One region of the Paenibacillus sp. JJ1683 genome, then DNA from elsewhere that is predicted to be linked to it. Evidence: riboswitches for the same ligand, from Rfam matches in the RefSeq annotation. Region 1 holds a riboswitch; each other region holds the start of a gene.
The links. Region 1 has a riboswitch for glycine ahead of ACUC6J_RS18930 (alanine/glycine:cation symporter family protein). Riboswitches for the same ligand answer to the same signal wherever they lie in the genome.

Region 1 (10,048 bases):
GGACCATTGTTTCAGGAACCGGAAGTGTCTGTATCAATGGGATGACACAGACAGTCAGCCCTGGTATGGTCATCGTTGTAGAACCTGGTACCAAGCATTTTATAGGTGCAGTAGAGGGAGATTTGGAATTCATTGAGTCACAAATCGGACATATCGTATCCGAAACGGATATTATTCGATATGAATTTCCCGATTCGATTGATGCTCGTACTGTATAATCGCCTGCAATATAGGAACGGATGGGTGTAAACAAGGCTTTCCGAAGCGAGTGAAGAGCGCTAGGAACTATTTTTAATCAGCTTGATGATTTGGACATTCTTAATAAAAGGTATTCATGCGTTGTTCGCTTGAATACCTTTTTTGCATGAACAACTCTATTATTCTCAATGAAATGGATAAAAAAGAGGCTTATAAAATGAGTTTTTTGGAGGTTAGCCATTCTTTTACGGCATCTGTACTGAGATCTCTTTTTGGCGTCCATTCTATTTTATCCACCAGCTTGCCGTTCCTGAATTCTGCAATCGTGGGGGTGTATTTTACGTTGTAATCTGCTTTGAACTTATTCCATTGGGATTTGTCCTTGTGAATTTTGTGAACGTTTAAAAAAGTAATTTTGGAGCCCAGATTATACTGTTCAATCATCTTGTTAAAGTTAGGCTCAAACCGATTGCAGTCGCCACAACTGGGTCTGCCAACATAGACAAATACACTTTGATCCTGCTGAATCAATTGTTTAAAACCATCCATTGTAACCGCATTCAAGTGGTCATATATTTCGGGGTAATTGCTTTTGCTCGCTTGGATCTCTTTATCTTTCTGTTGAACTACCTGCTCCAGGTCTTGAAATTTAACTACAGCTGAAATAGCGATACCAATGATAAGCAACACAATGACACTTAACCCGGCGATATATCCTTTTTTCACAGAAATCCTCCTTTTTTTACAATCTCAAACTTACAATATATGATATTTCCATTTTTCGCTGTAACACTTGTCTCATGATGTATAAAAAAGAAGCTTTCCATTAGGAAAGCTTCTTTTAGTCTGAAAGTTAAACGTTAGACTACAACGGTCAACAAGTAATCCTCACGTTTCACTTCCGTTTCCATAGTGTTCAGTACATCCAGGTATTGAGCGGAATTGGTTACGATGATCGGCGTAGTCGTTGTATAGCCTGCCGCTTTAATTTGTTCGATATCAAATTCAAGCAACAACTGTCCTTGCTTCACCACATCACCCTCTTTGACGCGTTTGTCAAAGAATTGTCCTTTCAGCTTCACTGTATTAACACCAACGTGAATCAAAATTTCCGCTCCGTCATTGGAAGTAATACCGATGGCATGTCCGGTCGGGAATACTGTCGTAATCGTTCCGTTAACCGGAGATGTCAGCACACCCTCTGTAGGATCGATCAAGATTCCTTTCCCCATAGCGCCTGAAGCAAAAGCAACATCAGAAGATTGTTCCAATGGCAGCACTTTACCTTGCAGCGGACTTACGAGGATTTCTTTTTCGATGGCTACTTCTTTTTTTACGGGTGCTGTTTCTGTTTTTGCAGCTTCTTCTTTTGGATCATCAAAGCCCAAAATCATAACCAATACAACTGCAAGTACAAAGGCAACGAGTAAGCCGATAACAACCCACAAGAACCCAGCTCCAAAATAAGTTGGCAACGCCAGTAAACTAGGCAGGGAGAAGGATTTTGCAGTTGCTCCGCCGGAAGCGATAATAGCGCCACCGATACCACCAGAAATACAAGCGTAAATGAAAGGCTTTTTCAATTTCAAAGTTACACCATAAATCGTAGGTTCAGTAATCCCGAATACAGCTGCCAGTGTAGAAGAACCAGCCAAAGCTTTCATTTGAGTATTTCGTGATTTCAGGAATACCCCCAGTGTTGCACCCGCTTGAGAAAGTACGGCTGCTGTAAGCATTGGAAGCATCGTGTCATAACCCAATGTTTGAATATTGGACAGCATAATAGGAACGAAGCCCCAGTGTACGCCGAAAATAACAAAGACTTGCCAGAATGCCCCAGCAACAGCTCCGGCAATCAATGGGCTTAAATTGTACACCCATGTAAAACCGTTCGCCAAGCCTTGGCTGATCAGGTTACCGACTGGACCAAAGGCCAAAAACGTCAACGGAACAACAACTAGCAGTGATAGCATAGGGACGATAATGTTTTTAACCGATTGATGAACAAAGGAATTAAACCAACGTTCCACATAGGACTGTACCCATACCGCGAGAATAATCGGGATTACGCTGGAACTATATTTTATCAGAATGATTGGAATCCCGAGAAAAGCCAGTTTTGCCGGATGGTCCACCGCTGCAATAACATCCGGGTAGACGAGGGCTCCAGCAACTGCGACCGATACAAAAGCATTCGTCTTAAATTTACGGGACGATGTAATAGCTAGGAATATAGGCAAGAAATAAAACACGCTGTCCGAAGCGGCGTTCAGAATGAGATACGTACCGCTTGCAGTATCAATCCAATGGAGCGACGCAATTAAGGCCATAATCCCTTTGAGCAAACCAGCTCCGGCAAGAGCACCCAAGAGAGGTGAGAAAATGCTGGAAATGATATCGACCGCTTTGCCAAGAAAATTCGTTTTTTCGGAAGATTCTTCTTTTTTCGCATTTGGATTATCTGCATCCTGCAGATTTGTTTCTGCCATCATATGCTCAAAGACCTGACCTACATTGTTACCAATGACCACTTGGAACTGGCCACTGCTTTCCACCACTGTAATGACACCAGGTGTTGCTTCCAGTGCAGCTTTGTCTGCTTTTGTGCGATCTTTTAATTTAAATCTCAAGCGTGTAGCGCAATGGAATACCGAATTGACATTCTCTTCGCCGCCAACGAGAGTCACTATTTTTTTGGATAGCTCTTTATCACTCATGTTCAGAACTCCTTAAGTGTTATTCTTGCTACTGATAGGATTTACCGTTTACATTTGTTGCTGAGATGCGCCGGCGTGCATCTTTTTAAACTTGTAAACAAGAAAAACCTAAACTCGTGGTGAAAACTGCGCACTCCTCCTATAAGGGAACGTCGATTTCACCATCAGTTTAGGTTTTGCCTGCCTTACCAGTCACAATCCATGAACGATGAGGATATAAAGTTTTTAGCCTGATATGTTATTACGCTCAGTTACCCGATGAATGTGAATCGTTAGATATACATACTCATCTTTGCTTAAATATTGATCATATGTTTTTTCCAGATACTCATTAATTTTTTGGGCACAAGCAAAAGCCTCGGTATATGTTTGCTTTACCTGGTTGTACAAAAATTCTTCACCACTGTGAATAACCTCTTTGCGAATCACTCGCATTGCAAAATATTGCAAATGGGTCAAAAATCTCGAATAGCTAAAAGAAGACTCATCCAGCACAATCCCGTAATGATACGTAATAATATTCAATATGTGTTGGACAATCTCGGTCATTTTCAGTGTAGCCTTCATCTCGTTACCATCAATCCGTGCATTCACCATATGCAGTGCAATAAATCCCGCTTCGTCTTCGCCCAATTTTACACCGAGCGTATTTTCAATTTTTTGTAGAGCATCCAGCCCAACTGCAAATTCTTTTTTGTAAAAGCGTTTAATTTCATACAGCATCGCGTTTTTGAGTGCCAATCCTTTTTCTTCCCGCTGTATGGCAAAATGAATATGGTCGGTCAATGTTAAATAAATGTTATCACTTAACTCCGTATCCAGCACTTCGGCTGCATGGGTCACGATTTCATTCACGACCTCCAGATGAGACACAGGAATATCGTTTAGCAGCTCAGTTAGTCTGGCCGTGAACTCGTTTTCATTTAACATGAAAATCTTATCTATTTTATGATCATCGACTTGGTCGCCAGCCACCTTTTTGAAGGAAATACCTCTTCCCATGACGATGACCTCTTTGCCTTTATCGTTTTTAGTCAACAGGACGTTGTTATTGAGCACCTTCTCAATAATCATTGAAGTTCCCCCTCCCATCCTTTACCAATAAAAAATGCCCAAGCACAATTCAACACTATTGTTAGCAATAGCACTCAATTGAACTCAGGCATTGCCCGCATCACCGGTCACAATCCTTCGATATAGTGCTATTGTAGCACAAAAAAAAGCGATTTCAACATATTTTATTCTCTTTCGACAAAAAATATTTCATATCAAGGCCCATTTGCCTAATTTGCAAGTCAATTGTGCCCTTAAGTGGTCGTACGCTCAATGAGACTGTATTCTAGCGAATGAAGCTCCATTTGGCGTCCAATCAGCTGAGGGGAAAGCATGAAAAAAGCATTTTCCGCCTGAGCCATAATAGGATTTTGAACCGTTGTAATGCCCATGGTGTGCGCCAGCTCCGTGTTATCAAACCCAACAATCGCCAAGTCTTCCGGTACCCTCAGCAATTGTCTGCGCGCTTCGCAGAGAATGCCCACTGCTACATAATCGTTAGCACACAAGATAGCCTCCGGAAATTCCTCCCGATGCTGTAACAAATTGCGCACGACCTGTTCGCCATCACGAATGTTATAAATAGAAGAATAGTTCCAGTGTGGCAGCATCGGCAGATTGTGTTCACTCATGATCTGCTCATAGGCTTGTTGTCTGCTGTGAGTATTGATGCTACTCGGACGACCAAAAGCATTGGCTATACGTGTATAGCCTTTTTGTATCAAATGTTTTAATGCTAACATGTATCCTTCATATTGATCCATAGCGACGGAGCGAATATCGGTATGCTCCATACGTTGCCATGCCACGATCGGTCCATATTTACAATAGGTACTCAAAAAATCAGTGTCATTCACGCAGGAAATGATGACCAGCGCATCAACTCTTTTTCTTTTTAAATCCTCGAAAGCTTGAAGCTCTTTCTTTTTGTCTTCTCCCGAAGTATAAATAATGGTTTGGAATTCATATTGGCCTGCGATTTCCACAAAGCTGTCCAGAAATGCCAGCACAATTTCATTGATAGTTGAAGTGATGATACCAATCTGAAGCGTCTGACCCTTGGATAGAGAGATCGCATTCCGATTAGGAACATAATCCAATTCCTGCATTATTTTTAAAATTTTAGCTCTGGTTTCTTGGCTTACATGGGGGGACTGATTTAACACTCTGGATACCGTAGCTTTGGAAAAGCCCGCCAGTTTTGCAATTTGATCAAGATTCGACATGATGCTTCTCCTCACCTGAGAAAAAAATACTTGACATGAAACGCGTTACAACAATTAGGATGCTTTATGAGGGCATTACGTCTATTTTAAAGCATCTGTCGATGCATTTCAAAGAAGAACGGTTACCGTTAGTTATGGATTCGTATTGCAGCACCTGACGGGTTATTGACTAAAGTGAAAACATTAAATTAAGGAAAGAGGTTTTCATACCATGACGAAGACGCTAAAAGGATTTCCGAAAAACTTCCTCTGGGGCGGGGCAACTGCAGCCAACCAATTGGAAGGTGCTTTTGACGTAGATGGAAAAGGTCTGTCCAGCGCAGACATGATAGCCTATGTACCTAAATCAGAACGTAAGAACGATCATGCTATAGAAATTTCGTCCGAACGACTGGAGGACATCTTGGCAGGGAAGGTAAACGCCCGTTTTCCAAAGCGTGAAGGTGTGGACTTTTACCACCACTACAAAGAAGATATTGCCTTGTTTGCAGAAATGGGCTTTAAAGTATTTCGGATGTCCATCCACTGGTCGCGGATTTTCCCGAATGGATATGATGCCGAGCCGAATGAAGCAGGATTGCAATTCTACGACAATGTATTCGATGAGCTGCGCAAGTATGGTATTGAGCCTTTGGTAACACTGTCGCATTATGAAACACCGCTAGGTCTGACACAGAAGTATAATGGCTGGTTGGGACGCGAAGTCGTGGATCATTACGTAAAATATGCCGAAACGGTATTTACACGCTATAAGGATAAAGTAAAATACTGGCTGACCTTTAACGAAATTAATGTCATGACTATGAGCCCGTTTACAGGCGGCGGTGTGGTTATTGACCGTGTAGAAAACAAGCAACAAGCGATATATCAAGCATTGCACCATCAATTTGTAGCAAGTGCATTGGCGACCAAACGGGGACATGAGATCATTCCGGGCGCTCAGATCGGCTGTATGCTGGCCCGCATTGAAAGCTACCCACATACGTGTAACCCAGAAGATATCCTGAAAGCACAGCATGAAAATCAAATGAACCTGTTCTTTACGGATGTGCATGCTCGTGGGGAATATCCCAACTATATGAACCGCTATTTTGAAGAAAATAATATTGTGATCCAGACAGAACCCGGCGATGCCGAAATTTTGAAAAATAACACGGTCGATTTTATCTCATTTAGTTACTATATGACCTTGACCGTATCGGCAGGGCCAGAAGGCGAAAAGGCAGCAGGGAACCTGATAGGCGGTGTGAAAAATCCGTATCTGCAGTCTTCCGACTGGGGATGGCAGATCGATCCGATCGGCCTGCGTGTTACACTGAATACGTTTTATGATCGCTATCAAAAGCCACTGTTCATCGTGGAAAATGGCTTGGGTGCGTATGATAAGGTAGAAGAAGACGGCTCTGTGCATGACACGTATCGCATTGATTACTTGCGTCAGCATATTGCCCAAATGAAGGAAGCGATTGCTGACGGTGTTGATCTGATTGGTTACACCAGTTGGGGACCTATCGACCTTGTGAGCATGTCTACGTCCGAAATGTCCAAGCGCTACGGATTTATTTACGTTGATCTGGATGATGACGGTAACGGAACGCTTCAACGCTCCAAAAAGGACTCATTTAACTGGTATAAAAATGTGATAGCAACCAACGGTGAAGAACTGTAATTCCATATCGTTTTGGCGGGTACAGCAGAGAAAATCCTCAGGATGCAATCTGCTGTACCCGCTTTTTGTATAGACACTCTATTGATTCTTTCAGAGGGCTTCACAAATTTTTCACTTGTAATAAGCTGAAATTTTTCTGTATAATGAATAAAAATTTCATATGTCTGGTTGATGTTTGCGGGAGATGGAATGAAAGTTCCAACCGAAGGGGCAAAACTCTCAGGTGCTTAGGCTGATTTACAGCAACGAGCAGGGACCGTAAACGGACAGAACTCTGGAGAGACCCTTAATTGGGCGCCGAAGGTGCACCGCAGATCACATCTGCTTAAACTCTCAGGCAAAAGGACAGAGACGCGAATAACCTGTGACAGGGATAGCCCTAGGCTTTTTATAAGCTTTTAGAGGTGAAATCCTGCACAAGATGGTTGTATTTTTTCGTGCCTTTAACCTCTCCAGGAGTCGAATCAACAGATTTGACTCTTTTTTGTTTTCTACTATGCTGGAGGAGCGGGTTGAAATGAATTTGGTACATGTGTTAGAAACGATTAGCAGTTGGATATGGGGGGCGCCTCTCATCATCCTTGTTATGGGAACGGGGTTATGGCTGACCATACGTCTAAAAATGTTGCAGGTATTCCGCCTGCCCCTGGCGATCAAGCTCATCGGTAAGGCCCCGAATGAAGGTAGCGGGGATGTGAGTAGTTTTGCGGCTTTGAGTACGGCATTGGCGGCTACCGTCGGTACAGGAAGTATTGTCGGTGTAGCAACAGCCATTAAGCTGGGCGGGCCGGGTGCCTTGTTCTGGATGGTCGTTGCAGCCTTCTTTGGGATGGCGACGAAATATGCGGAAGGTGTACTTGCGGTAAAATACCGGGTGAAGGATCGGAATGGACAATTTTCCGGCGGCCCGATGTATTATATTGAAAAAGGCCTGGGACGCCGTTTTAAACCGTTGGCGATGCTGTTTGCTTTTTCAGGGATGCTGGTAGCGTTGTTCGGAATTGGAACATTCCCTCAGGTCAAGGCGATTGTATCTTCGACTGAAAACAGTTTTGGCGTTCCGCCGATTGTAACGGCGCTGACAATTGCTGTCCTTACAGGTCTTGTGACCATTGGTGGACTCAAAAGCATTGCCAAGGTATCGACGAAGGTCGTTCCTTTTAAAACAGGCCTGTATGTATTAATTTGTATCATTGTACTGATTCGATTTGCTGACCAACTTCCTGCCGCAATTGCGCTTGTGCTTCATTCGGCATTTTCAACTACATCGGCAACCGGCGGATTTGCAGGAGCTACGATTATGCTGGCCATGCGCAGTGGGGTAGCCAGAGGTATTTTTGCCAACGAAGCTGGATTGGGGAGCGCACCGATTGCAGCCGCAGCTGCCAAAACCAAATGGCCTGCGGAACAAGGGCTGATTTCCATGACGGGTGTGTTTATTGATACGATGGTTATTTGTGTGATGACCGGGTTGACGTTACTGGTTAGCGGGGTGTGGAGCGGGCCTACCGATGCAGGCTTGATGACTCAGCAAGCCTTTTCCAGTGCATTTCCGCTGGGAGCAGAGCTGCTCACCATCATCCTGATTATGTTCGCATTCACCACCATGCTCGGCTGGAACTATTACGGGGAACGCTGTGTTGAATACTTGCTTGGGGTTAAGTGGATCAAGCCTTATCGTTATTTGTTCATTGTACTGGTTGGCGGGGGCGCGTTCATTAAACTGGATGCGATTTGGCTGCTGGCAGATATTTTTAACGCCATGATGGCTTTTCCGAACCTGATTGCACTGCTCGGCTTGTCGGGAATTGTTGTTGCAGAAACCCGGACTTATATGAATTCTTTGTATCCTAATAAGAACAAGGGTATTCTTGCTGGTGCCAATGTAGGGGCGGCTATCCAAGTAGAAGAAAAGGGACAAACGGTAAATTCATAAATACTAAAAGGGAGTATTCTCAGCCATCACAGGCTTGAGGGTACTCCTTTTTTTAGGTTATAAGACTGGTGATTACCGACATTTTATTTATTCTGAATATCTCTTAATCCATAACGTTTACGAACCTAAGAGTTATTACATGGGAGCATAATCGTAATTTGAAAATGCGAATCCGTAATAGTTGTATTTAAATAACCACCATATTTCTTTATCACTTGCTGGATGTTAAGTAATCCATACCCATGTTTTTTTAAAGGGGGATTGTATGTTTTGGTTGAGAATGCTGTATTGAGATAATTACTTTTTGAATTGCGAACATAAATCCATAGGGCAATATTATCGGTGAAAATTTCCAAATGAATTGAATGCTCTTTCTTTCTAGGAAGCTGCATTACAGCTTCAATAGCATTATCGAAAACATTACCTAAGACAATACATAGATCATGACTTCCAATACTAATATTTGCCGGGTTAATATGGATTTGATGGAAGAAAGCTATCCCACTTTTATTAGCGATGCTGAAAGTATGATTTACTAAAGCATCAATAACGAGATGTCCTGTTGTTATATGAAGTTTTGGTGAGTCTATATTTTTTAGAGTTTGGTTGATGTGATTAACACCCTCTTCCGTCCTCTGTTCTTGTAAACAAGCACGGACAAAAATTAACTGTTTTTTGAAATCATGAATACTTCGTTTGATATCACTAAGAGATCGAGTTGTTTCTTTATAACGTTTTTCTTGCATCAGCATTTGCTTTTGAAAAAAGCATGAGAGGTTTGACTTTTCTATCAACTTGTCCGTTAGAAAGACAATAATCACGTTCATTCCAAGAATACTGATGATTGACATTATAAAGAATAAATTATGTTTCATAAAAGAAAATAAACCGTAATGTATGAGCAAGTTAAACGATGTTCCTATTAATATTACAAAATAATACACAATCCCTATCTTGTATTTCCTTCCTTTTTTAAAATAATGAACTACTAGTACTGTAATAAGTATGAAGTGTAAAGAGGCGAAAAGTAAAAAAAGGTTAACTATTGGATTGGAAAAATGACTTTGCTTTGTTGTGCTAAATAAAAATAAAGAGTAATTAGAAAACGAGGTGACATTAATGTAAACGCAATGATTCAAAAAACTCACCCTTCCTGAAAACGAGAAATTATAAAACGAGCATACGCCTCACGAAGTGATTTAGCGTGAGAACGACCTACAGGGAATTCTTGTTCGTTTGACATAATAAC
Region 2 (10,048 bases), 180 kb from region 1:
TATGGGCTATCAGTCCTTCACGCAAAACGCGGTCCTCTGCAAGTGGTGTGCCTGTCTCTGTCTCCACACGACGAATCAACTCATGAACCAACTCCAGCAGTACAAGATCATCCAGTGGCAGCAACCGGGTGGAATGATCCTCAGCATCACGGAACAGCAACCTGAAATAACTTCGTTCCTGGTCTGGAAAGTCAATAGCCAGCGCCGCCGACAACTCTGCGCATATGCGTTCTACCATAGCTGTGCGCAGCATGATATTCTCCTCCGAATCTGTCTTCGAATACGGGAGGGAGGCACGATGATCTACAACGTACCCGAGTCGTAGACGTGCCAGTGACACGCAAATTTGAATCAGCAACTCCATATATTTGCTTTCCACCATGTTTTTCAGCCATTGATCATGAGGCTGCCAGAGGGCGTTCTCCACGGTTAGCAAGTTCTCCCTGCCAATCATCTCCAGCAACTTTTCAGTGACACGTGTCACCGGACGAAGCTCCTCACGACCGGAAAACAGAGCCGATTCATCCAAATATTCGAGAGCCAGCTCAGAAATCGCCCGTCTTTTGTCTATCTCCCGTCCTGTAATCTCGACACCGTATCCCCGTCTGCGCACTAGCACGAGCCCTCGATCTGCAATCCAGCCTCGTAATTCGTCCAGATCATGACTGACCGTAGTTACTGTGACTTTCAAATCCGATGCCAGCGCCAGTAACTTGATCGGCTCCTGTGTATCCAGCAGCATGCACAGCACTACAATCTTTCTCTCCTCAGCCGAGTAATCGTCTGACTTCGTTTGCAGCAACTGCTCCCGTAGACTTGCAAGCTGATTCGGGTCGGCATCCACATAGATACCGATCCCTGATTTTTTCTCCAGCTTTACCTCATGAGCCGCCAACCAGCACTCGACTGCGCCAAGTTCCCGATGGACCGTCCTTGTGCTGACATTAATCTTCTCGGCAATTTCCCCGGCTGTAACCTCATGGGGCTGCTCCAAAAGATACTCCACGATGTCAGATTGTCGTTTCGTAATATTCATAAGCGCATACCGTTCCTTCCCAAGCTCTATTCCCTTTTAGCAGGAAATACAAACTGTACACAGACGGCTGACTTTATAGGGATTAAGAGTCGGATTTCAGACGGTCAACCAGCGCTTCGTATTCAGGGCTTTTCAGAAAATTGTCAATGGAAATGTGCTCAGCATTCGGGGCTACCGTTTTAGCCCGGTCTGTTAATGTTTTTTGCGTAATGACAATGTCCGCATCCTGTGGAATTTCACTGATTGCCGTATTCGTTACCGTAACGCCCACGCCCGCCTGTTTCATTTTTTTGCGTAAAATTGAAGCTCCCATGGCACTTGAACCCATACCTGCATCACAGGAAAAGACAATTTTGTTCACTTCGGATTTATCCTTGAGCATTCGATCTGCGGCAATCTCAGCAGCACGATCAGATGCGTGGTTATCTTCCATTACAGTGGCGTTAGCACTTGCACCCTTGCTTTGATTTTTCATATCTTTCAGGCGGGATGCAGCTTCCTCCAGCCCCTCTTCCTTTTGCTTACCTGTCTTGAGCAATACTGCGGCAACAGCAAAGGATACGACTGCAGCAGCGATCACACCGCTCAGCATCGGCAAATATCCGCCTTTTGGTGTCATCAGGAAATAAGCAATGATACTGCCTGGTGAAGGAGCAGCAACCAGTCCGGCACCTGTCAACATGAAACAGAAGGTTCCCACAACGCCCCCTGCTATAGCAGCGAGAATTAGAATCGGCTTCATCAAAATGTAAGGGAAATAAATTTCATGAATCCCGCCGAAAAAATGAATGATAACTGCACCAGGAGCAGACGACTTCGCAGAGCCTTTACCGAACAGGCAATAGGCCAGCAAAATGCCGAGCCCCGGCCCAGGATTGGATTCAAGCATGAACAAAACGGATTTTCCTGTTCTTGCAGCTTCCTCCAACGCAATCGGACTCAATACTCCGTGATTCAGTGCGTTGTTGAGAAATAATACTTTTCCGGGCTCAATAATGAGGTTGACAAGCGGCAAGAGCCCTGCATTTACGAGAAACTGTACCCCTGCCGACAATACTTGGCTGATGGTTTGAACGACCGGGCCAATCCCCACATGAGCGAGCAGTGCTAGAATGGCACCGATAATCCCGGCCGAGAAATTATTGACCAGCATTTCAAAACCTGATTTGACTTTGCCTTCAATGGCCTTATCGAACTTCTTCAAGATCCATGCAGCCAGCGGGCCAGCTACCATTGCGCCCAGGAACATCGGGATATCGGCCCCCACAATGACACCCATCGTCATAATGGCACCGATCACACCTCCGCGCTGTCCGTGAATCATCGTGCCTCCTGTATAACCAATCAACAGCGGCAGCAAATAATTTTTCATCGGATCAACCAGTTGTGCAAAACCCTCGTTTGGGAACCACCCGGTCGGAATAAAAAGGGCCGTGATTAATCCCCATGCGATAAAGGCTCCCATATTGGGCATTACCATACCGCTGAGAAAACGGCCAAAACGCTGTACGGCGACACGAGCGCCACCGTTTGAACTGGACTTTGTGTCCACTGTGCTCATATTCATATCCTCCTTGTGAGTAAATAGCATCACTACCTTTTCTTAAAATTCATACTAAATGACAGCGCTATCTTCATCAACGAAATGAAAACGTACTTTCGTCATGAACGTTGATGACAAGATTTAAATTTAAAATAACGGACAACGTATTATACCTGCATAATTCTTCTTAATATGACCGATAACAATAGAAATTAGTCGAAAAAACAGTGCTGTAAATCTGCACCTTATGTAGAGGAGCTCACCTCTAAATCTAATAAATCGACGTAATTACGTCTTCTAAGAGACAACAAAAAAATAGCCGCCATGTCAGATCATAGCGACTATTTTATACACAAAACGAGCGGACTAACGATGCTTTTATTCAATTCAATATCCATATAAAAATTTAGAATAAAGCGCTAATATTCCATCTTATATTGCTCATTATTGTTCATCCGAAATCAACTGCTCGTACTGATCCGCAGACAGCAGCTTGCTCAGAGCTTCCTCGACATCATTGCCCATCTCTACTTCAATCATCCAACCCTTTTCATAGGGAGATTCATTCACCAGCTCAGGTGTGCTTTCCAGAGCTTCATTTACTTTCAATACGGTTCCCGCCACCGGAGCAAAAAGGTCGGATACGGTCTTCACCGATTCAATTGTACCAATCTCTGCCCCCTGTTCAATCGTTGCTCCCGCCCCAGGTAATTCCACAAAAACAATATCACCCAGTTGATGCTGTGCAAAGTCTGTAATGCCGATCCTCAACGTCCCGTCTGCTGTGCGCTGAACCCACTCATGTTCGTCTGTATACCAAAGTTCCCGTTTCACTTCACTCATCCTGCTTTCGCCTCACTTCCACATGAATAAAATGCTTTTAATCACCTGTATTAGACAGGTTAAGATTATGACAACATGAACACTCATGTCAATAATACTAACAAAAATACTTCATGTTATCTCATATAGCATAGAATATTAAAAAATGATAACTTGTAACAAACGCTTACATATCCTTATTTATACATTAAATGTTTTTTGGATTGTTTTATATGACATTTTTATTGACATTTTGAATGAATTTGCGTATTAATGGGTTATAGCAAATGCTTTTGGAAATACCCCGACAACTGCAAACGCGGATGAACGCGGAGGGAGAGACTACCCAAAAGATTCGCATAGCTGTTGTCGTATCTGAGACAGTTGTGCACGCGAACTCGGATCAAGTTGTTACCTGCAAAACTGGGTAACCTACCGTTGATCCAAAAGGTAGCGCCGAAGGAGTAAACTTGCATTGCAGGTGAATCTCTCAGGCAAAAGGACCTCTGCCGGACGCATCTCTGGAGAGCATTCGCGATTAGAGCGGATCACCCAAGGGGAAACCTGGTTCACACCGGGGTAACTTTCTGGTATCAAGGACAGAGCTGAAAGAAGAGTATGGACTGCCGTCTATACGTTTCTTTCAGCCTGTCTTTTTTGTTTAGCCGATTACACTGGATAGGAGTGAAAAAATGTCTAATTTGCGAAGAACACCATTATTTTCGTCTTACGGGACGCAGCCCGGGGTTCGTTGTATTGACTTTGGCGGGTGGGAGCTTCCCGTTCAGTTTAGCGGCATCCAAAAAGAGCATGAGGCCGTCCGGCAATGCGCGGGTTTATTCGATGTCTCGCACATGGGCGAGTTTTTGGTTGAGGGCAAAGAAGCCGAGGCTTTTTTGCAATGGGTAACCACGAATGATGTCAGCCAGTTGGAACCGGGCCAGGCACAATATTCACTCCTGTGTTACCCCGATGGAGGCGTAGTGGATGACTTGCTTGTATACTGCAAAGGACCAGAGCGCTACATGCTCGTTGTGAATGCCTCCAACATCGACAAAGATTGGGATTGGCTCATGCGCCACGTACCTGCATCGGTTCATCTGGAGAATGTGTCTGATGCGATCGCATTGCTGGCATTACAAGGACCGGAAGCAGCACATATTGCCGCAGCCGTGACAGATGCAGATATTACGAATCTGGCATCTTTCCGATTCCATGAGAACGTGCAATTGTTCGGAGCAAAAGCACTCGTCTCCCGAACCGGATATACCGGGGAAGACGGTTTTGAATTTTATATACCTGCTGAGGAAGCACCCGCCGTGTGGAATGGTTTGCTTCGTTGCGGTGAATCGTATGGGCTAATTCCCGCTGGGCTTGGTGCTCGCGATACACTGCGGTTTGAGGCACGGCTGCCGCTGTACGGACAGGAGTTATCTGCCACCATTTCACCGCTTGAGGCTGGTTTAGGTTTCTTCGTCAAGCTGAATAAAGGAGATTTTATCGGCAGAGAAGCACTGCAACACCAGAAAGAACAAGGAATTCCTCGCAAGTTGATCGGGCTGGAAATGATTGACCGCGGTATCCCGCGCGCTCATTATCCAGTCTTCGCGGAAGGCCAACACATTGGTGAGGTCACAACGGGGACTCAATCGCCCACCTTGAAGCGTAATTTGGGGCTAGCCTTGGTGGACAGTCGTTTTAGCACCCTATCTACACCGTTAGAGGTCGAAATTCGAGGTAAACGCCTGCGTGCGGAAGTGGTCCCAGCCCCCTTTTATAAACGGTCACGCTGATCTTAATCCTCTTCACTCTAAAAAAGCGATCATGTCAGATACGAAATTCTGGATTTTCCAACTACGATTATGTATTAGCTAATTTACTATCTAAATTTTGCTTTTCGAAAGGAGCCAGAACTTATGAAGCAGCATCGCTATCTCCCCATGACCGAACAAGATCAAACCGAAATGCTGCGTGTGGTGGGCGTATCATCCATTGATGATCTATTCAGTGACATTCCAGAGGCAATTCGATACCAAGGGGAACTCCCTCTTTCCTCTCGGCTCGACGAAAGAGCCCTAACTCGCCACATGGCCGAGCTGGCCGGGCACAATGCCAATACAGATACACATGCCAGCTTTCTTGGTGCAGGTATTTATGATCATCATATTCCGTCCGTCATTCAGCACATCACCTCACGTTCCGAATTTTACACAGCCTACACCCCCTATCAGCCAGAAGTAAGCCAGGGCGAGCTGCAAGCTATTTTTGAATTCCAGTCATATATTTGCGAATTGACAGGCATGGCAGTAGCGAATGCCAGTATGTACGATGGAGCGACAGCTCTGGCGGAAGCGGGCTCACTGGCCGCCGCAGCCACGCGCCGTAAACAGCTTATTGTATCAAGGTCTGTCCATCCAGAGGCACGCCAGGTATTGGCAGCCTATGCGCGCGGATTGGACTTGGACATCGTGGAGATCGGCTGTTCGGACGGCGTAACGGATGTCGATGCGCTTGCCGCGGCCGTATCGGAACAGACGGCGGCTGTCTTGATCCAAAGCCCCAACTTTTTTGGAGCCGTGGAAAATCTGAAGCCGATGGCTGACCTGATCCATGCACACAAGGGGCTAATGGTCGTCAGTGCCAACCCATTGGCACTTGGCTTGCTGGAGGCGCCCGGTAAGCAGGGCGCGGATATTGTTGTAGGGGACGCGCAGCCACTTGGGATCTCGTCCTCCCTCGGCGGTCCGACCTGCGGTTACTTTGCCGTCTCCCAGGCGCATATGCGCCGTATCCCTGGGCGTATCGTAGGCCAAACCACAGACCGTAACGGCAAACGCGGCTTCGTGCTGACCTTGCAAGCGCGGGAACAGCATATCCGCCGCGAAAAGGCCACGTCTAACATTTGCTCCAATCAAGCGTTGCTTGCATTATCTGCATCTGTGTACTTGTCCGTCATGGGGAGACAGGGCATCCAGGAAGTAGCCGAGCTGAATTTGCATAAAAGCCGCTATGCGTTAGAACAATTGCTGAGCTTGAAAGGCGTAACTGCCTCATTTCACGCACCGACCTTTAACGAGTTTGCCCTTAGGCTGCCTGAAGGTACGGATGTGAGCCAACTTCAGGACAATCTGCTAGCTGCTGGATTTATCGCAGGCTATGATTTGGGCCGGGACTATCCGGAACTTGCGGGTCACATGCTGATTGCCGTGACGGAGCAAAGAACCAAAGAAGAGATCGACCAATTTGTACACACCTTGGAGGGATTGCTATGACACACACCGGACCGGACCAGAAACAAGAGCTGTTGAAAGAACACGATCAAGCGCTCATTTTTGAATTGAGCCGTCCGGGTCGCATCGCTTATTCCCTTCCCGAGTGCGACGTTCCTCGTCGCCCGGTGGCAGAGCTTTTGCCGGATTATGCGCTGCGCAGCGAACCTGCGGCATTACCCGAGGTATACGAAGTAGATGTTATTCGCCATTATACCGCCCTGTCCCAGCGCAACTTCGGCGTCGACAACGGGTTTTATCCGCTTGGCTCGTGTACGATGAAATACAATCCAAAAGTGAATGAGGATGTCGCCCGTTACGCAGGCTTCGCTAAAATTCATCCATATCAGCCGGAGAATAGCATCCAGGGGGCTATGGAGCTGCTGCATACGCTCCAAAACGATCTGGCTGCGTTGACCGGCATGGATGCCGTCACGCTCCAGCCCGCTGCTGGCGCCCATGGCGAATGGACCGGGCTGATGATGATTCGCTCGTACCACGAGGCACGTGGTGAGCGACGTACCAAGGTGCTCGTGCCGGATTCCTCGCACGGTACGAACCCCGCCAGTGCAACCGTCGCGGGCTTCGAAACAATTACCCTCCCCTCCACCCCTGAGGGGCTGGTGGATCTGGACGCGCTCCGCCAAGCCGTAGGCAACGACACCGCTGCGCTCATGCTGACCAATCCGAACACGCTGGGCTTGTTCGAGAAGCAAATTACTGACATTGCCGCGATTGTGCATGACGCAGGTGGTCTGCTCTACTATGACGGGGCAAACTCCAACGCCATCATGGGGATTACCCGCCCCGGGGACATGGGCTTCGATGTGGTGCATCTCAATTTGCACAAAACGATGAGTACCCCGCACGGTGGAGGCGGCCCCGGCGCTGGACCCGTGGGCGTAAAGCAGCGGCTGATTCCCTATTTGCCCAAGCCGTTTGTCGTACGTGATCCGCAGGGTGTGTACCGCTGGGATCGGGAGCAGGGAGATTCTATTGGACGGGTCAAAGCCTTTTACGGTAACTTCGGCATTCTCGTCCGTGCCTATGCCTATATTCGCAGCTACGGTCCTGATGGCTTGAAGCGAGTGTCCGAATGCGCTGTACTTAATGCCAACTACATGATGCATCGGCTGGCTCCGCACTTTGACCTGCCTTATCCTGGGCATTGTAAACACGAATTTGTCATGTCAGGGCGAGGTTTGAAGAAATTTGGAGTGCGCACGCTTGATGTAGCCAAACGATTGCTTGATTTCGGTTACCATCCACCTACCATTTATTTTCCGTTAAATGTAGAGGAATGCATCATGATCGAGCCGACGGAAACAGAAAGCAAAGAGACGCTGGATGCTTTTGTCGACACTATGATTCATATTGCGCGCGAAGCTGAGGAGAACCCTGAGCTGGTGCTCAATGCACCCTATACCACTCCAGTCACACGCCTGGATGAAACCACTGCAGCCCGTAAGCCTGTGCTGAATTGCGCATGTAGTTAAGGTTAAATTCAAACACAACCATCCAAAGCATACAAAAAAGCCGGTATCTGTTGAGATACCGGCTGCTGTATGTATACAGCAATTTTTGTTGGAAAAAGATATAACCTTTGAAAATGTGATACCCTTCCTTATGCTTCGATGCTTTGAACCAATTCAACAACCTGCTCGGCTGTTTGCATATCCAGAGCTTTTGCAGCCAATTTCTCCATGTCCGCACGGGACAACTTAGAGATTTGACTACGTGCTGGCAGAATGGAAGTTGCGCTCATGCTGAACTCATCCAGTCCCAGACCCAGCAGCAACGGAATTGCTGTTGTGTCTCCTGCCATTTCACCACACATACCAACCCAACGTCCTTCACGGTGAGCGGCATCAATAACCATTTTCACCAGACGCAAAATGGATGGATTATATGGTTGATACAGGTAAGAAACCCGCTCGTTCATACGATCCGCTGCCATTGTGTATTGAATCAGATCGTTAGTACCGATACTGAAGAAATCCACTTCTTTTGCGAATTGGTCAGCCAATACCGCTGTGGAAGGAATTTCTACCATGATGCCCAGCTGAATTTCTTCAGATACGGATACACCCTCGGCTACCAACTTTTCTTTTTCCTCCAACAAAACAGCTTTAGCTTCACGGAATTCGTTCAGCGTAGCAATCATTGGGAACATAATGCGCAGGTTACCGTGCACGCTTGCACGCAACAAAGCACGCAATTGAGTGCGGAAAATATCCTGGCGATCCAGACACAGACGAATAGCACGGAATCCGAGGAATGGATTCATTTCTTTCGGCAGATCCAGATAAGGAAGTTCTTTATCTCCACCGATGTCCAAAGTACGAACTACAACCGGTTTGCCTTCCATTCTTTCCAGAACCGTTTTGTAAGCTGTATATTGTACTTCTTCGGATGGTAGCTTGTCGCGTCCCATGTACAAGAACTCCGTACGATACAAGCCAACGCCTTCACCACCGTTGTCTAGAACACCAGCTACATCGTTAGGCGTACCAATATTGGCTGCCAGTTCGACATGGACACCATCGACGGAAACCGTAGCTTCGCCGCGCAGCTTACGCCACTCTTCGCGTTGCTTGTCATATGCCACTTGTTTAGCGCGGTATTCTGCAACGATTTCTTCGGTAGGATTCACGAACACGTGACCATCCAGACCATCGACGATAATCAAATCGCCGCTTTTAGCTTGAGACAATATATTTTTTGTTCCTACAACAGCAGGAATTTCTAATGAACGAGCCATAATAGCCGAGTGTGAAGTGCGTCCGCCGATATTCGTTGCAAAACCCTTAACAAATTCACGGTTCAGTTGAGCTGTGTCGGAAGGTGTCAAATCTTCTGCAAGTACAATCGTTTCTTCGGCAATTTCTGCAGGGCTGACAAAATGAACACCAAGCAGATGATTAAGCACCCGTTTGGTTACATCACGCATGTCCGATGCGCGTTCTTGCAAATATGCACTTTTCATGTTCTCAAACATGGAAATAAACTGTGTAGCTACTTCATTCAAAGCATAGTCAGCATTAAGCTGCTCGTCTCTGATTTTAGCTTTAACCGGATCGATCAATTCAGGATCATTCAGGATGAGCAGGTGAGATGCAAAAATTTCTGCTTTTTTCTCACCCAGCTCACGAAGCGTTTTCTCCTTAATCGATTCCAATTCGGTTTGAGATTGTGCCAAAGCCGCATCCAATCTTGCGATTTCAGCTTCAACATCACCAACCGCGCGTCTCTCTACAGCGTAATTCGGATGCTCCAAGATAAACGCCCGGGCAATGGCTATGCCTGCCGAAGCGGCAATCCCGGAAATTTTAAGCATGAATTTCGCCCAGCCCTTCGTTAACGATTACATTTTCAAGA
Region 3 (10,048 bases), 1.8 Mb from region 1:
ACGATTGCTGTACAGGTGGAGCAGGTTAAACGGCTGGATGCCAGTACATCAGAGGTTTCTCTTTTGTTGAAAGATACGGAGAAGGTTAAATTGACAGCCATGTTCCCAGATGGATCGACTCAGGATGTTACAGAGTCTGCCGAGTGGAGCTCCAGCAATACAGCCGTGGCAGATGTTCTGAAAGGCACTATTACCGGCTATAGCACAGGGAAGGCGACAATTATAGGTAAATATGGCACGATGTCCGCTACGATTGCGGTGGATGTGGATCAGACGAATAAGCTGAAAGCCAGCGAAACCAACATTTTTCTCCGTTTGGATGGATCAAAAAAAATACAGGTATCTGCTGTGTACCCGGATGGAACGGTAACAGATATCACAGATAAAGCTACTTGGACATCAAGCGATGAAAAAATTGCAACAGTGAATAAAGGAACCATTATGGCCATTGGAGCGGGTTCAGCTACAGTGACTGCTAAGTATGGAGATAAGACAGTTTCGATCAAGACAGATGTCGAAACCTCTAGATTTCTGGATTTGAGCGAGGACAAGCTGAGCTTGAACGCCAAGGAATCCAAGAAGCTCAAGCTGACTGCAACGTACGTGACAGGTACGGAAGAAGATATCACAAGTAAGGCAGAGTGGAAGTCCAGCAATGAAGATATCGCTTTTGTCAGCGCGGGGGAAGTCACAGGTTATAAAACAGGTGAGGCTACGATCACAGCTTCTTATGGCGGCAAAACAGCCACAGCTACGGTATCTGTAAATGTACCTGGTGATCTGTCTTTGTCCTCCAAAACGGCGACGATTGATATTAATGAGGATTATACTGCGACTCTGACGGCTACTTATGCGGATGGGCGCAAGGAAGACGTAACACAGGATGCGGAGTGGGCTTCAAGCGCGGAAGATATTGCTTCTGTGTCCAAAGGAACGATTACGGGTAAAGCAGCCGGTAAAGCGGTTATTACAGCGACCTATAACGGCAAAAAACTGACGATAAACGTACAAGTGGGCCTTGTAGATCGTCTGGAAACAGACTCGCGCGTAATTGCACTCGGCGCTCAGGAAACGAAGCAACTGAAAGTAACAGGCGTTAAGAGTGGCGGTACAAAAACAGACGTAACCAAGGACGCCACTTGGACTACTAGCAATGTAAAAGTAGTTGAAGTTAGCGAGGGTTTGATCAAAGCGAATGCTAGCGGTAAGGCAACGATCACTGCTTCATATGGCAAGCAAACCATTACATTTACGGTAGAAGTAGACGTAGCGCAAAAGATTGAAGCGGATGCCATTGCATTATCACTGAAATCCGGGGATCAAAAAACGATTGCGATTGTGGTTAAATCCAGTGATGGTAAAGAAAAGGATGTTACAACTCAAGCTGAATGGAAAACCTCCAATTATAAGGTAGCCACCGTCAAAAAGGGTCAGGTTACCGCGGTCAGCTACGGTAAAGCTAACATTCAGGCGAAGTTCGGTGGGAAAGTGATCAGCGTGCCTGTTGATGTTGATACGCTTAAATACTTACAAACGGACGAAGTCGCCTTGACTTTGAAGGCAGGGCAGTTGGCTAAGGTTACAGCTACAGCCACGTATAAGGATGAGTCGGAAAAAGATGTTTCCAAGCCGGCTGTCTGGTCCTCATCCAGAATTATTGTTGCGACGGTCAAAGACGGTAACATTAAAGCACAGGGCAAGGGCAAAGCTGTAATTACCGTGAAATATGCAGGTAAAATGACGAAGGTACAGGTGACCGTTCAGTAATCTGTAATCGACTGAAAAGAAAAAGAGCAAGCATACGTCTAGAGACGACATGCTTGCTCTTTTATTTTTTAAAGCTTAGAAGCTACGACTTATGCTTCTTGGCCCGTGTGTTGCGTGTCAGTGATTCGGTCAAACGCTTGCCAGTGGGTGTCTGGGCCAAGCCGCCTTTGGCGGTCTCGCGGTGCTTTGATGGCATTGCGCTGCCGACTTCAAGCATTACGTCAATGACTTCGTCAGACGGGATGGCGCTGCGCACGCCTGCCAAAGCCATATCCGCTGCGGCAAGTGCGGTCACGGCTCCCAGTCCGTTGCGCACGATGCATGGAATCTCGACGAGTCCGGCGACGGGGTCGCAAATTAGACCGAGCGTGTTCTTGAGCGCTAGGCCTACGGCGTGAACGGCCTGCTCAGGTGTGCCGCCGCGTAGCTCGACCATCGCGCCAGCGGCCATCCCGATGGCTGAGCCAATCTCAGCCTGACAGCCTCCCTCCGCGCCGGAAATGAAGGAATTATTGGCGATGACGTAGCCAATGGCTCCGGCTGCGAACAAGCCGTGCACCATATGCTCATCATCCCAGCCGAACCGCTCCTGCGCACTAATGAACACACCGGGGATGACTCCACAAGAGCCAGCAGTGGGCGTAGCCACAATACGCCCCATGGACGCATTAACCTCCGACACGGAGAGCGCATAAGCCATGGCGAGTGCGGAGGCGTCGCCGGAGCAGGTTTCCCCTGTCCGCAGATACTCGGCCAGACGCTTGCCGTCGCCGCCTGTTAATCCACTGCGGGATACGGTGTCTTGTGTCTGACCACGATGAACGGCCTCCTTCATGACTTCATAATAATCAGACATTTGGCGGAAGATTTCTTCTTCCGTTGTATTCGTCTCTTGTACCTGCTCTTGAATCATCAGGCGGCCAATCGTGGTGGATTCCTCCGCGCATATGGCGCTGATTTCATGCAGATGGCTAAATCGCATCAGATTCAGCTCCTTTTTTCAAATTAATCATTTTAATTTCGTACATATGTGGTAAGGATCGTAGTTTTGCGATCAGTTCAGCCGTAGGAGGACTGTCCGTTTCGATGGCGGTAAGTGCTTCACCATCTCGGCCTTTGCGATCCACATGCATATAGGCAATGTTAATGTCGGCAGCGCCGAGTGCTGAAGTCACCGCACCTAATGTGCCGGGCTTATCCGAGTGAAGAAGCACCAACGTAGCCAGCTCCCCGGTCAGGTTGACTCGGAATTCGTTGAGCTGCTGGACATGGATGCTGCCGCCGCCGATGGAGGAGCCCAGCAGTGTGCGCTGATCCTCACCCTTCCACAGTTCAAAACGGACGGTATTTGGATGGGGCGCGGGTAGTCCGCTGACGGCAAACTCCACGGCCATTCCAGCCTGCTCCGCCCATTGCTCGGCATCTGGAATTCGGTGGTCGTCTGTATCGTAATTGAGCAGGCCTGCGATGAGTGCTAGGTCTGTACCGTGTCCTTTGTAGGTGTCGGCGAAGGAGCCGTACAGTGTCATGCGGGCACGGTCCGGCTGCATCCCGAGCCAGTGACGGGCAACGCGTGCAAGCCGCACCGCGCCTGCAGTGTGTGAACTGGAAGGTCCGGTCATGGCCGGACCGATAATGGAAAATACATCTTTGAAACGCATGGTGTGGCCCCCTGTATGTTCTAGTACCATAGTATATGGTATTTCCGCGTTTGTGCGCAGCTATGACGGTTCCTAATGCTGACGTACAATGTGAGCGCAAAAAAGGACAGGATAAGGGAGTTTCCCTTATCTCTGTCCTCGTTACCTGAGAGTTTCGTGCGGTGTCCTTACCGCCTTACCCCTTGGGTGGCTTGCGCTCTCTCCAGAGTTGCGTCAGATGACGATACATGGACCTGAGAGATTATCCGCCAGCCGGGTGCTGACGTCTTGCTCCTTCGGTGCCGCCAGCGTGTAAGCCCCTGGACAGACTCTCCCGTCATCTTCATTCGCGTATACCGTTCTACATATCTTTCTTAGCGTAATGTATGCCGTGCTCGGTGTCAATCGCAGGTTTCAATTTTTACATAAACAGGCGAGTTTCCGATAAAAAAGATTAAAATTTACATAATTATGGATGAAATCAGGAAGGAATTAGAAGATTGACAGCTAATCTGATAGAGGACAAGTACATTTATGGAATTATAGGAGGGATATTGACGTATGGTAAAAGGCTTGCGGTTCACAGGTTCACGCTTGAAAGGGGTGCTGCATCTAGCAGCGATCGTATCGCTGTTGATTGGGATCCTCGTTCCATTCGGTCAGGTCAAGGCAGAGGGAGCATTGACAGTAGACGAAGCACTTCAGCGCCAAGGCAGTGGAGGTACAGTGACGGTGGAAGGCTACATCGTCGGACATGCTACCGGATCGAAAACAGCTAATTTTTCTGCTCCGTTTGCGAATGATTTTAACGTACTGATTGCCGACCAGGCCAATGAACGTAGCACGTCTAATCTATTGGATGTGCAGCTGACATCTGCGTACAGAGGGCAATTTGGGTTAACAGGTTATCCTGAACTGGTCGGCAGCAAAATTCGCGTGACAGGTACGCTTGGTGCCTACAATAATTTTGGTGGAGTAAAAAGTCCAAGCGCTGTGGAACTGGTGAGTGGAAGCGAGCCGGGGGAACCAGGTGAACCTGGCGAACCTGAACCTGGCAACCCGGGTCAACCCGGTACTACACTGCCGGATGGAAAAGGCAAAAAGGTGCTGTTCGATAATACGCACGCACAGACGGCTGGTGCAGCAGATTGGGTCATTGAAGGCGCCTTCTCCGACTTTGCCAATGGATTACGTAATGTAGGCTTTACTGTGGATCAATTGAACCGCCCTATTCCTTTTACTTATGGAGAACAGGCCATAACCTATGATAAGCTGCGCCAATATGATGTGTTCATCATCGGTGAAGCGAATGTGGCCTTTAAGGCATCCGAGCAGGCTGCCCTGCTGCAATATGTGAATAACGGGGGAAGTGTGTTCTTCATCTCCGACCATTATAATGCCGACCGTAACAAAAACCGTTGGGATTCCTCCGAGGTTATGAATGGCTACCGTCGTGGAGCCTATACTAATCCGGCCAAAGGCATGACTGCAGAAGAAGCTGCATCGCCGGCGATGCAAGGATTAACAAGCTCCGATTGGCTGGCGACCAACTTTGGTGTTCGTTTCCGTTACAATGCGCTTGGCGATGTAAATGCTACGGACATCGTAGCCGCAGATCAATCCTTCGGCATTACCAAGGGTGTACGCTCGATTGCCATGCATGCGGGATCTACGCTGGCTATTATTGATCCTACCAAAGCCAAAGGAATTGCCTATATCCCGACAGGTACAAAAAAATGGGGCAATGCAGTAGACCAAGGAGTCTATAACGGCGGAGGCCGTGCGGAAGGTCCTTATGCTGCGATCTCCAAGGTGGGTCAAGGCAAGGCAGCATTTATCGGTGATTCTTCCCCTGTAGAAGATGCTACTCCGAAATATGCGCGTGAGGAAAACGGACAGTCGAAAAAGACATATGATGGTTTTAAGGAAGTAGACGATGCCACCTTCCTAGTGCAAACGGTTCAATGGCTTGCGTGGAAGCAGGACTACACGAAATTATCCGATGTGGCAGGCTTAACGCTGGATCAACCGACGAAGCTGCTGCCGTTTGAAGAGCCTGCGGCTTCCACAGAACCGCAACCGGAGCCTTGGTCTGCTCCAGCAGCAGGCTACAAATGGTACGATCCAAGAACGTTCAAGCCGGGCTCCTATGGAGCGGCTTCGTAATAAACGCAAAAAATAATTCAGTGTGAGTGGTTGGATGCTAGTTAGCCGTTTGGTCCTCTGTAGGGGATCAAACGGCTTTTTTGTGATGAAAATTAACCTGTGGTTGGTTATTTTATTACATTTTGTGCCAGGAAGGTCGCGCTACGGCTGGATCATTGATTTTTTAAATGATGTTGATAGCATAATCTTAATTGATATATCCATATACTGGTGATAGGATGTATTCAAATTATTCCGACAAAAACGGTGCGTAATGTTTGTGGAAGGTTTTAACATCAAACATGGTGAGAATAAGCAGGACAAGACCATGGAGAATGGAGGAAACGCGCGCATTGAATATCGAGCCTGTGTTGGAGATTAAAGGATTATCCGTATCTTTTCGTATCAACGATCAATACCACCCGGCAGTCGATCATCTGGATCTGACGGTCAACCCCAATGAAGTGCTGGCTGTAGTCGGAGAATCCGGTTGTGGCAAAAGCGCGCTGGCGCTTTCCATCCCACAATTGCATGACATGGAGCGGACACGTGTCGAAGGAAAGGTTCTTTTTAAAGGCACGGATCTGATCCGTCTCTCCTCAGGGCAAATGAATAAAATCCGCGGAGCGGGCATTGGCATGATCTTTCAGGACCCGCTGACAGCACTGAACCCGTTAATGAGCATTGGCAAGCAGATCGAGGAAAATCTCGATTATCATACGTCCCTATCTACGAAGCAAAAAAGGGAACGTGTACTGGAGCTACTGGAAAGCGTGGATATAACCAACCCCGTACGTGTGTATGAACAGTATCCACATGAACTTTCAGGAGGGATGCGCCAGCGTGTGATGATCGCGATTGCCATAGCTTGCCGACCCTCACTTATTATTGCAGATGAGCCGACGACTGCGCTCGATGTAACCATTCAATCGCAAATTCTTGACTTGCTCAAACAGCTTCAACAGGAGACTGGAAGCGGAATTATTCTGATTACGCACGATCTTGGCGTTGTGGCCGAAGTAGCTGACCGTGTGGTGGTCATGTATGCCGGAGAAATCGTGGAAAGCGCTGATGTTTTTGAATTATTCCGGCATCCACAGCATCCGTATACGCGTTCCTTGCTAGCCTCCATGCCGGGATCGCATACCAAGGGAGAATCGCTGCATGTCATTGGTGGCATTGTTCCCTCATTGCAAGATATTCCTCGCAATAGCTGTCGCTTTGCTTCGCGTATTCCCTGGATTCAGCAGAGAATGCATGAAGACCATCCCCGATTAAAAGAAATTTCCCCCGGCCATTGGGTCCGCTGTACATGTTACCAGCATTTTCATTTTGAAGACGAAACAAAGGGAGAGGCTGCTCATGGCACTACTGGAGCTAAATGATTTGAAGGTTCATTATCCGGTGCGCGGTGGTTTTTTCCAGCGTGTTGTTGATCAGGTAAAAGCAGTGGATGGCGTGTCGATCAGCATAGAGGCAGGCCAAACATATGGGCTAGTGGGAGAATCCGGCTGCGGAAAAACGACGACAGGCAGGACGATTATCGGCCTGAATAAGCTGACGAGCGGACAGATTATTTTTAATGGAAAGGACCTTGCGGCTTTGAGTCGGAATAACCGCCATCCGCTGCGTAGAGACATTCAGATGATTTTTCAGGACCCCTATTCTTCGCTTAACCCGCGCAAGCGCGTATTGGATGTCATTGCTGAACCGCTGCGGAACTTTGAAAGGCTGAGTAATGAGGAAGAGCGGCGAAAAGTGCAGATGCTGCTGGAAAAGGTCGGCTTGAACGCTGATGCGGCCTACAAATATCCGCATGAATTTTCCGGAGGCCAGCGGCAACGGATCGGGATTGCGCGTGCGCTGACATTAAATCCAAAACTGATTATTGCTGATGAACCGGTATCGGCGCTAGATGTTTCTGTGCAGGCACAGGTGCTTAATTTTATGAAGGATGTGCAGCGAGAGTTCAAATTGACGTATTTGTTCATTAGTCATGACCTGGGTATTATCCGCCATATGTGTGACCAAATCGGCATCATGTACCGAGGTCGCTTAGTGGAACAGGGAAGCGAGCAGGACATTTATGAGCGTCCACAGCATTTGTATACCCAGCGGCTTATTGCCACCATTCCCAGTATTGATCCTGCGAAGCGGCTAGAAAATGCTCGAAAAAGGCAGAAGCTTTTATCCTCTTACAAGTCAGAGCTGCCCAAACATTTAGATGCGAGTGGAAAGCCGTTTGCACTAAAATCTGTAAGTCCATCCCATCAAGTCGCGCTACCTTAAGGGAGGTACAGAATATGTGGAAATTTACAATGCGCCGGCTGCTGGTTATGATCCCTCAACTTTTTGCACTGAGTGTGCTTATATTTTTCCTAGCTAAGGCTATGCCAGGGGATGCCCTGACAGGGCTTATCACTTCAACACCCAATCTGAATCCGGCTGCACTGGAAGAACAGCGGCAAAAACTGGGACTCAATGACCCGGTGTGGGTGCAATATGGGAACTGGCTTGTCCAGCTTGCTCATGGGGATCTGGGCAAATCTTATGTACATAAAATTAGCGTTACCGATTTGATTGGCAGTCGTTTGGGGAACACGTTCTTTCTGGGTGTAGTGATTCTGGTTCTGACGTATCTGATCGCCATTCCGCTGGGAGTACTCAGTGGTCGGTATCAGCATAGTCTGCTGGATAAAACCGTGGTGGGGTATACCTATCTCAGCTTTGCAACACCTCTGTTTATACTCGCGTTGCTGCTGCTGTACGTGTTTGGATTCAGACTTGGCTGGTTTCCAACCAGCGGCAGTGTGGATGTAGGAGTGGAGCCGGGGACATGGTCATATTACGTGAATAAGTCGTATCATCTCATACTACCGGCGGTTACAGGCGCATTGCTCAGTACGACGGCTACCATTCAGTATTTGCGCAATGAGGTCATTGACACACGTCTGAAGGATTTTGTGAAAACAGCGCGTTCCAAGGGGGTACCCGAAGGAAAGATCTATTCCCGTCATATTTTCAAGAACTCTTTATTACCCATTGCTGCTTTTTTGGGCTACGACCTGACGGGTGTGATTGCCGGCAACATTTTCCTGGAATCTATTTTTGGTTATCCGGGATTGGGCCAGTTGTTTCTTCAGTCTATCACCCAACGGGACTTTTCAGTCGTGAACGCGCTGGTCATGATCTCTGGCTTCTTGGCACTATTAGGAACCCTTTTATCTGATGTCATCCTGAGCAAGGTCGATCCACGCATTCGAATTGAATAGCGAACAAGTCTAGAGAAAAGGAGGGGTTATGGTGTCTATGCAGGTGGAGGAGGTCTTCTCGCCGGAAATCATTCGTAAATCACCATCCAGTTGGTCTGTACTGCGTCGTGAGTTGGTACGTGACAAAATGGCCTTGATTTCCATTGGGTTTGTGGCTCTGTTCTTGATTTTTATATATGCCTCTGTCCTGTTTGTCAATCAGGATGTAGTCACGACGGTCGATTTGGGCGCGATCCGCGAAGCTCCCGGCTCAGTGCACTGGCTGGGTACGGACCGAGCGGGCAGGGATATATTCGGCCAGCTGGTCATTGGGGCCCGCAATTCCTTTACCATTGGCTTTACGATTACTTTGTTATCCGCCGCCATTGGCTTGACGCTGGGCTTACTGGCTGGGTTTTATGGAGGAATGGTCGATAACATCATCATGCGAATCATTGATTTTATTCTGGTGCTTCCATTCTTGATGCTGGTTATCGTATTTGTCAGCATTGTGCCCAAAAGTGGCATAGGGTCCTTTATTTTCATTATGACCGCCTTTTTGTGGATTGGAAAAGCGCGCCTGATCCGGGCCAAGGTACTGTCGGAGCGGGAACTGGACTACGTGCAGGCTTCCAAAACCCTTGGCACACCCAATTGGAAGATCATCTGGTTGGGTGTGCTGCCCAATCTCAGCTCTGTTGTGATTGTTAATCTAACGCTCAGTCTTGCAGGAAATATCGGGATTGAGACCGGGCTTTCCTATCTCGGCTTTGGCTTGCCAGAATCTACTCCAAGCTTGGGGACACTGGTGAGTTATGCCAATGACCCGGATGTATTGCAGAACAGCTGGTGGATGTGGTTGCCTGCCTCACTGCTTATATTAGTGCTGATGCTGGCGATTAATTTTATCGGTCAGGCGCTCAAACGTGCCACGGATGCCAGACAACGATTGGGGTAAACCGAAGTTCAAGGATAAGGACAACGACAAGGAGGGGTTTACAATGATTAAAAGCTGGAAAAAAGGAATTTTGCCTGTTCTATCTGCCATTTTGGTGCTTTCTTTGGCCGCATGCAGCGGCTCGCCTTCCACTTCGAGTGGAGCAAAATCGTCTGACGGTACAGGTGGGTCAGGGTCCGACAACAAGCAGGTGAATACGACTGCGCTGGCAAAGGCGGTCAAGAACGATAAACCCCCGATTAAGGGCGGCATCATCAATTATGCACTCGTGTCCGACACCCCTTTTG

Region 2: another riboswitch for glycine. It lies ahead of gcvT (glycine cleavage system aminomethyltransferase GcvT); the one in region 1 lies ahead of ACUC6J_RS18930 (alanine/glycine:cation symporter family protein).
Region 3: another riboswitch for glycine. It lies ahead of sdaAB (L-serine ammonia-lyase, iron-sulfur-dependent subunit beta); the one in region 1 lies ahead of ACUC6J_RS18930 (alanine/glycine:cation symporter family protein).

What each region holds. Positions count from the first base shown of each region.
Region 1 covers NZ_CM129820.1:4,423,959-4,434,006, reverse strand. Annotated here, with positions in the region: gene ACUC6J_RS18960 (sugar phosphate nucleotidyltransferase) at 1-218, shown strand, start outside; gene ACUC6J_RS18955 (thioredoxin family protein) at 409-924, opposite strand; gene ACUC6J_RS18950 (beta-glucoside-specific PTS transporter subunit IIABC) at 1,059-2,915, opposite strand; gene licT (BglG family transcription antiterminator LicT) at 3,141-3,989, opposite strand; gene ACUC6J_RS18940 (LacI family DNA-binding transcriptional regulator) at 4,223-5,194, opposite strand; gene ACUC6J_RS18935 (glycoside hydrolase family 1 protein) at 5,406-6,863, shown strand; glycine riboswitch at 7,032-7,116, shown strand; glycine riboswitch at 7,128-7,222, shown strand; gene ACUC6J_RS18930 (alanine/glycine:cation symporter family protein) at 7,381-8,799, shown strand; gene ACUC6J_RS18925 (sensor histidine kinase) at 8,925-9,545, opposite strand; gene ACUC6J_RS18920 (LytR/AlgR family response regulator transcription factor) at 9,944-10,048, opposite strand, start outside.
Region 2 covers NZ_CM129820.1:4,247,540-4,257,587, forward strand. Annotated here, with positions in the region: gene ACUC6J_RS18140 (BglG family transcription antiterminator) at 1-1,036, opposite strand, end outside; gene ACUC6J_RS18145 (PTS mannitol transporter subunit IICB) at 1,119-2,597, opposite strand; gene gcvH (glycine cleavage system protein GcvH) at 3,024-3,422, opposite strand; glycine riboswitch at 3,818-3,917, shown strand; glycine riboswitch at 3,918-4,014, shown strand; gene gcvT (glycine cleavage system aminomethyltransferase GcvT) at 4,094-5,194, shown strand; gene gcvPA (aminomethyl-transferring glycine dehydrogenase subunit GcvPA) at 5,318-6,673, shown strand; gene gcvPB (aminomethyl-transferring glycine dehydrogenase subunit GcvPB) at 6,670-8,166, shown strand; gene ptsP (phosphoenolpyruvate--protein phosphotransferase) at 8,295-10,007, opposite strand; gene ACUC6J_RS18175 (HPr family phosphocarrier protein) at 10,000-10,048, opposite strand, start outside.
Region 3 covers NZ_CM129820.1:468,775-478,822, forward strand. Annotated here, with positions in the region: gene ACUC6J_RS02075 (Ig-like domain-containing protein) at 1-1,767, shown strand, start outside; gene sdaAA (L-serine ammonia-lyase, iron-sulfur-dependent, subunit alpha) at 1,850-2,749, opposite strand; gene sdaAB (L-serine ammonia-lyase, iron-sulfur-dependent subunit beta) at 2,739-3,428, opposite strand; glycine riboswitch at 3,640-3,754, opposite strand; gene ACUC6J_RS02090 (DUF6359 domain-containing protein) at 3,969-5,573, shown strand; gene ACUC6J_RS02095 (ABC transporter ATP-binding protein) at 5,906-6,937, shown strand; gene ACUC6J_RS02100 (ABC transporter ATP-binding protein) at 6,915-7,841, shown strand; gene opp4B (oligopeptide ABC transporter permease) at 7,856-8,824, shown strand; gene ACUC6J_RS02110 (ABC transporter permease) at 8,862-9,761, shown strand; gene opp4A (oligopeptide ABC transporter substrate-binding protein) at 9,805-10,048, shown strand, end outside.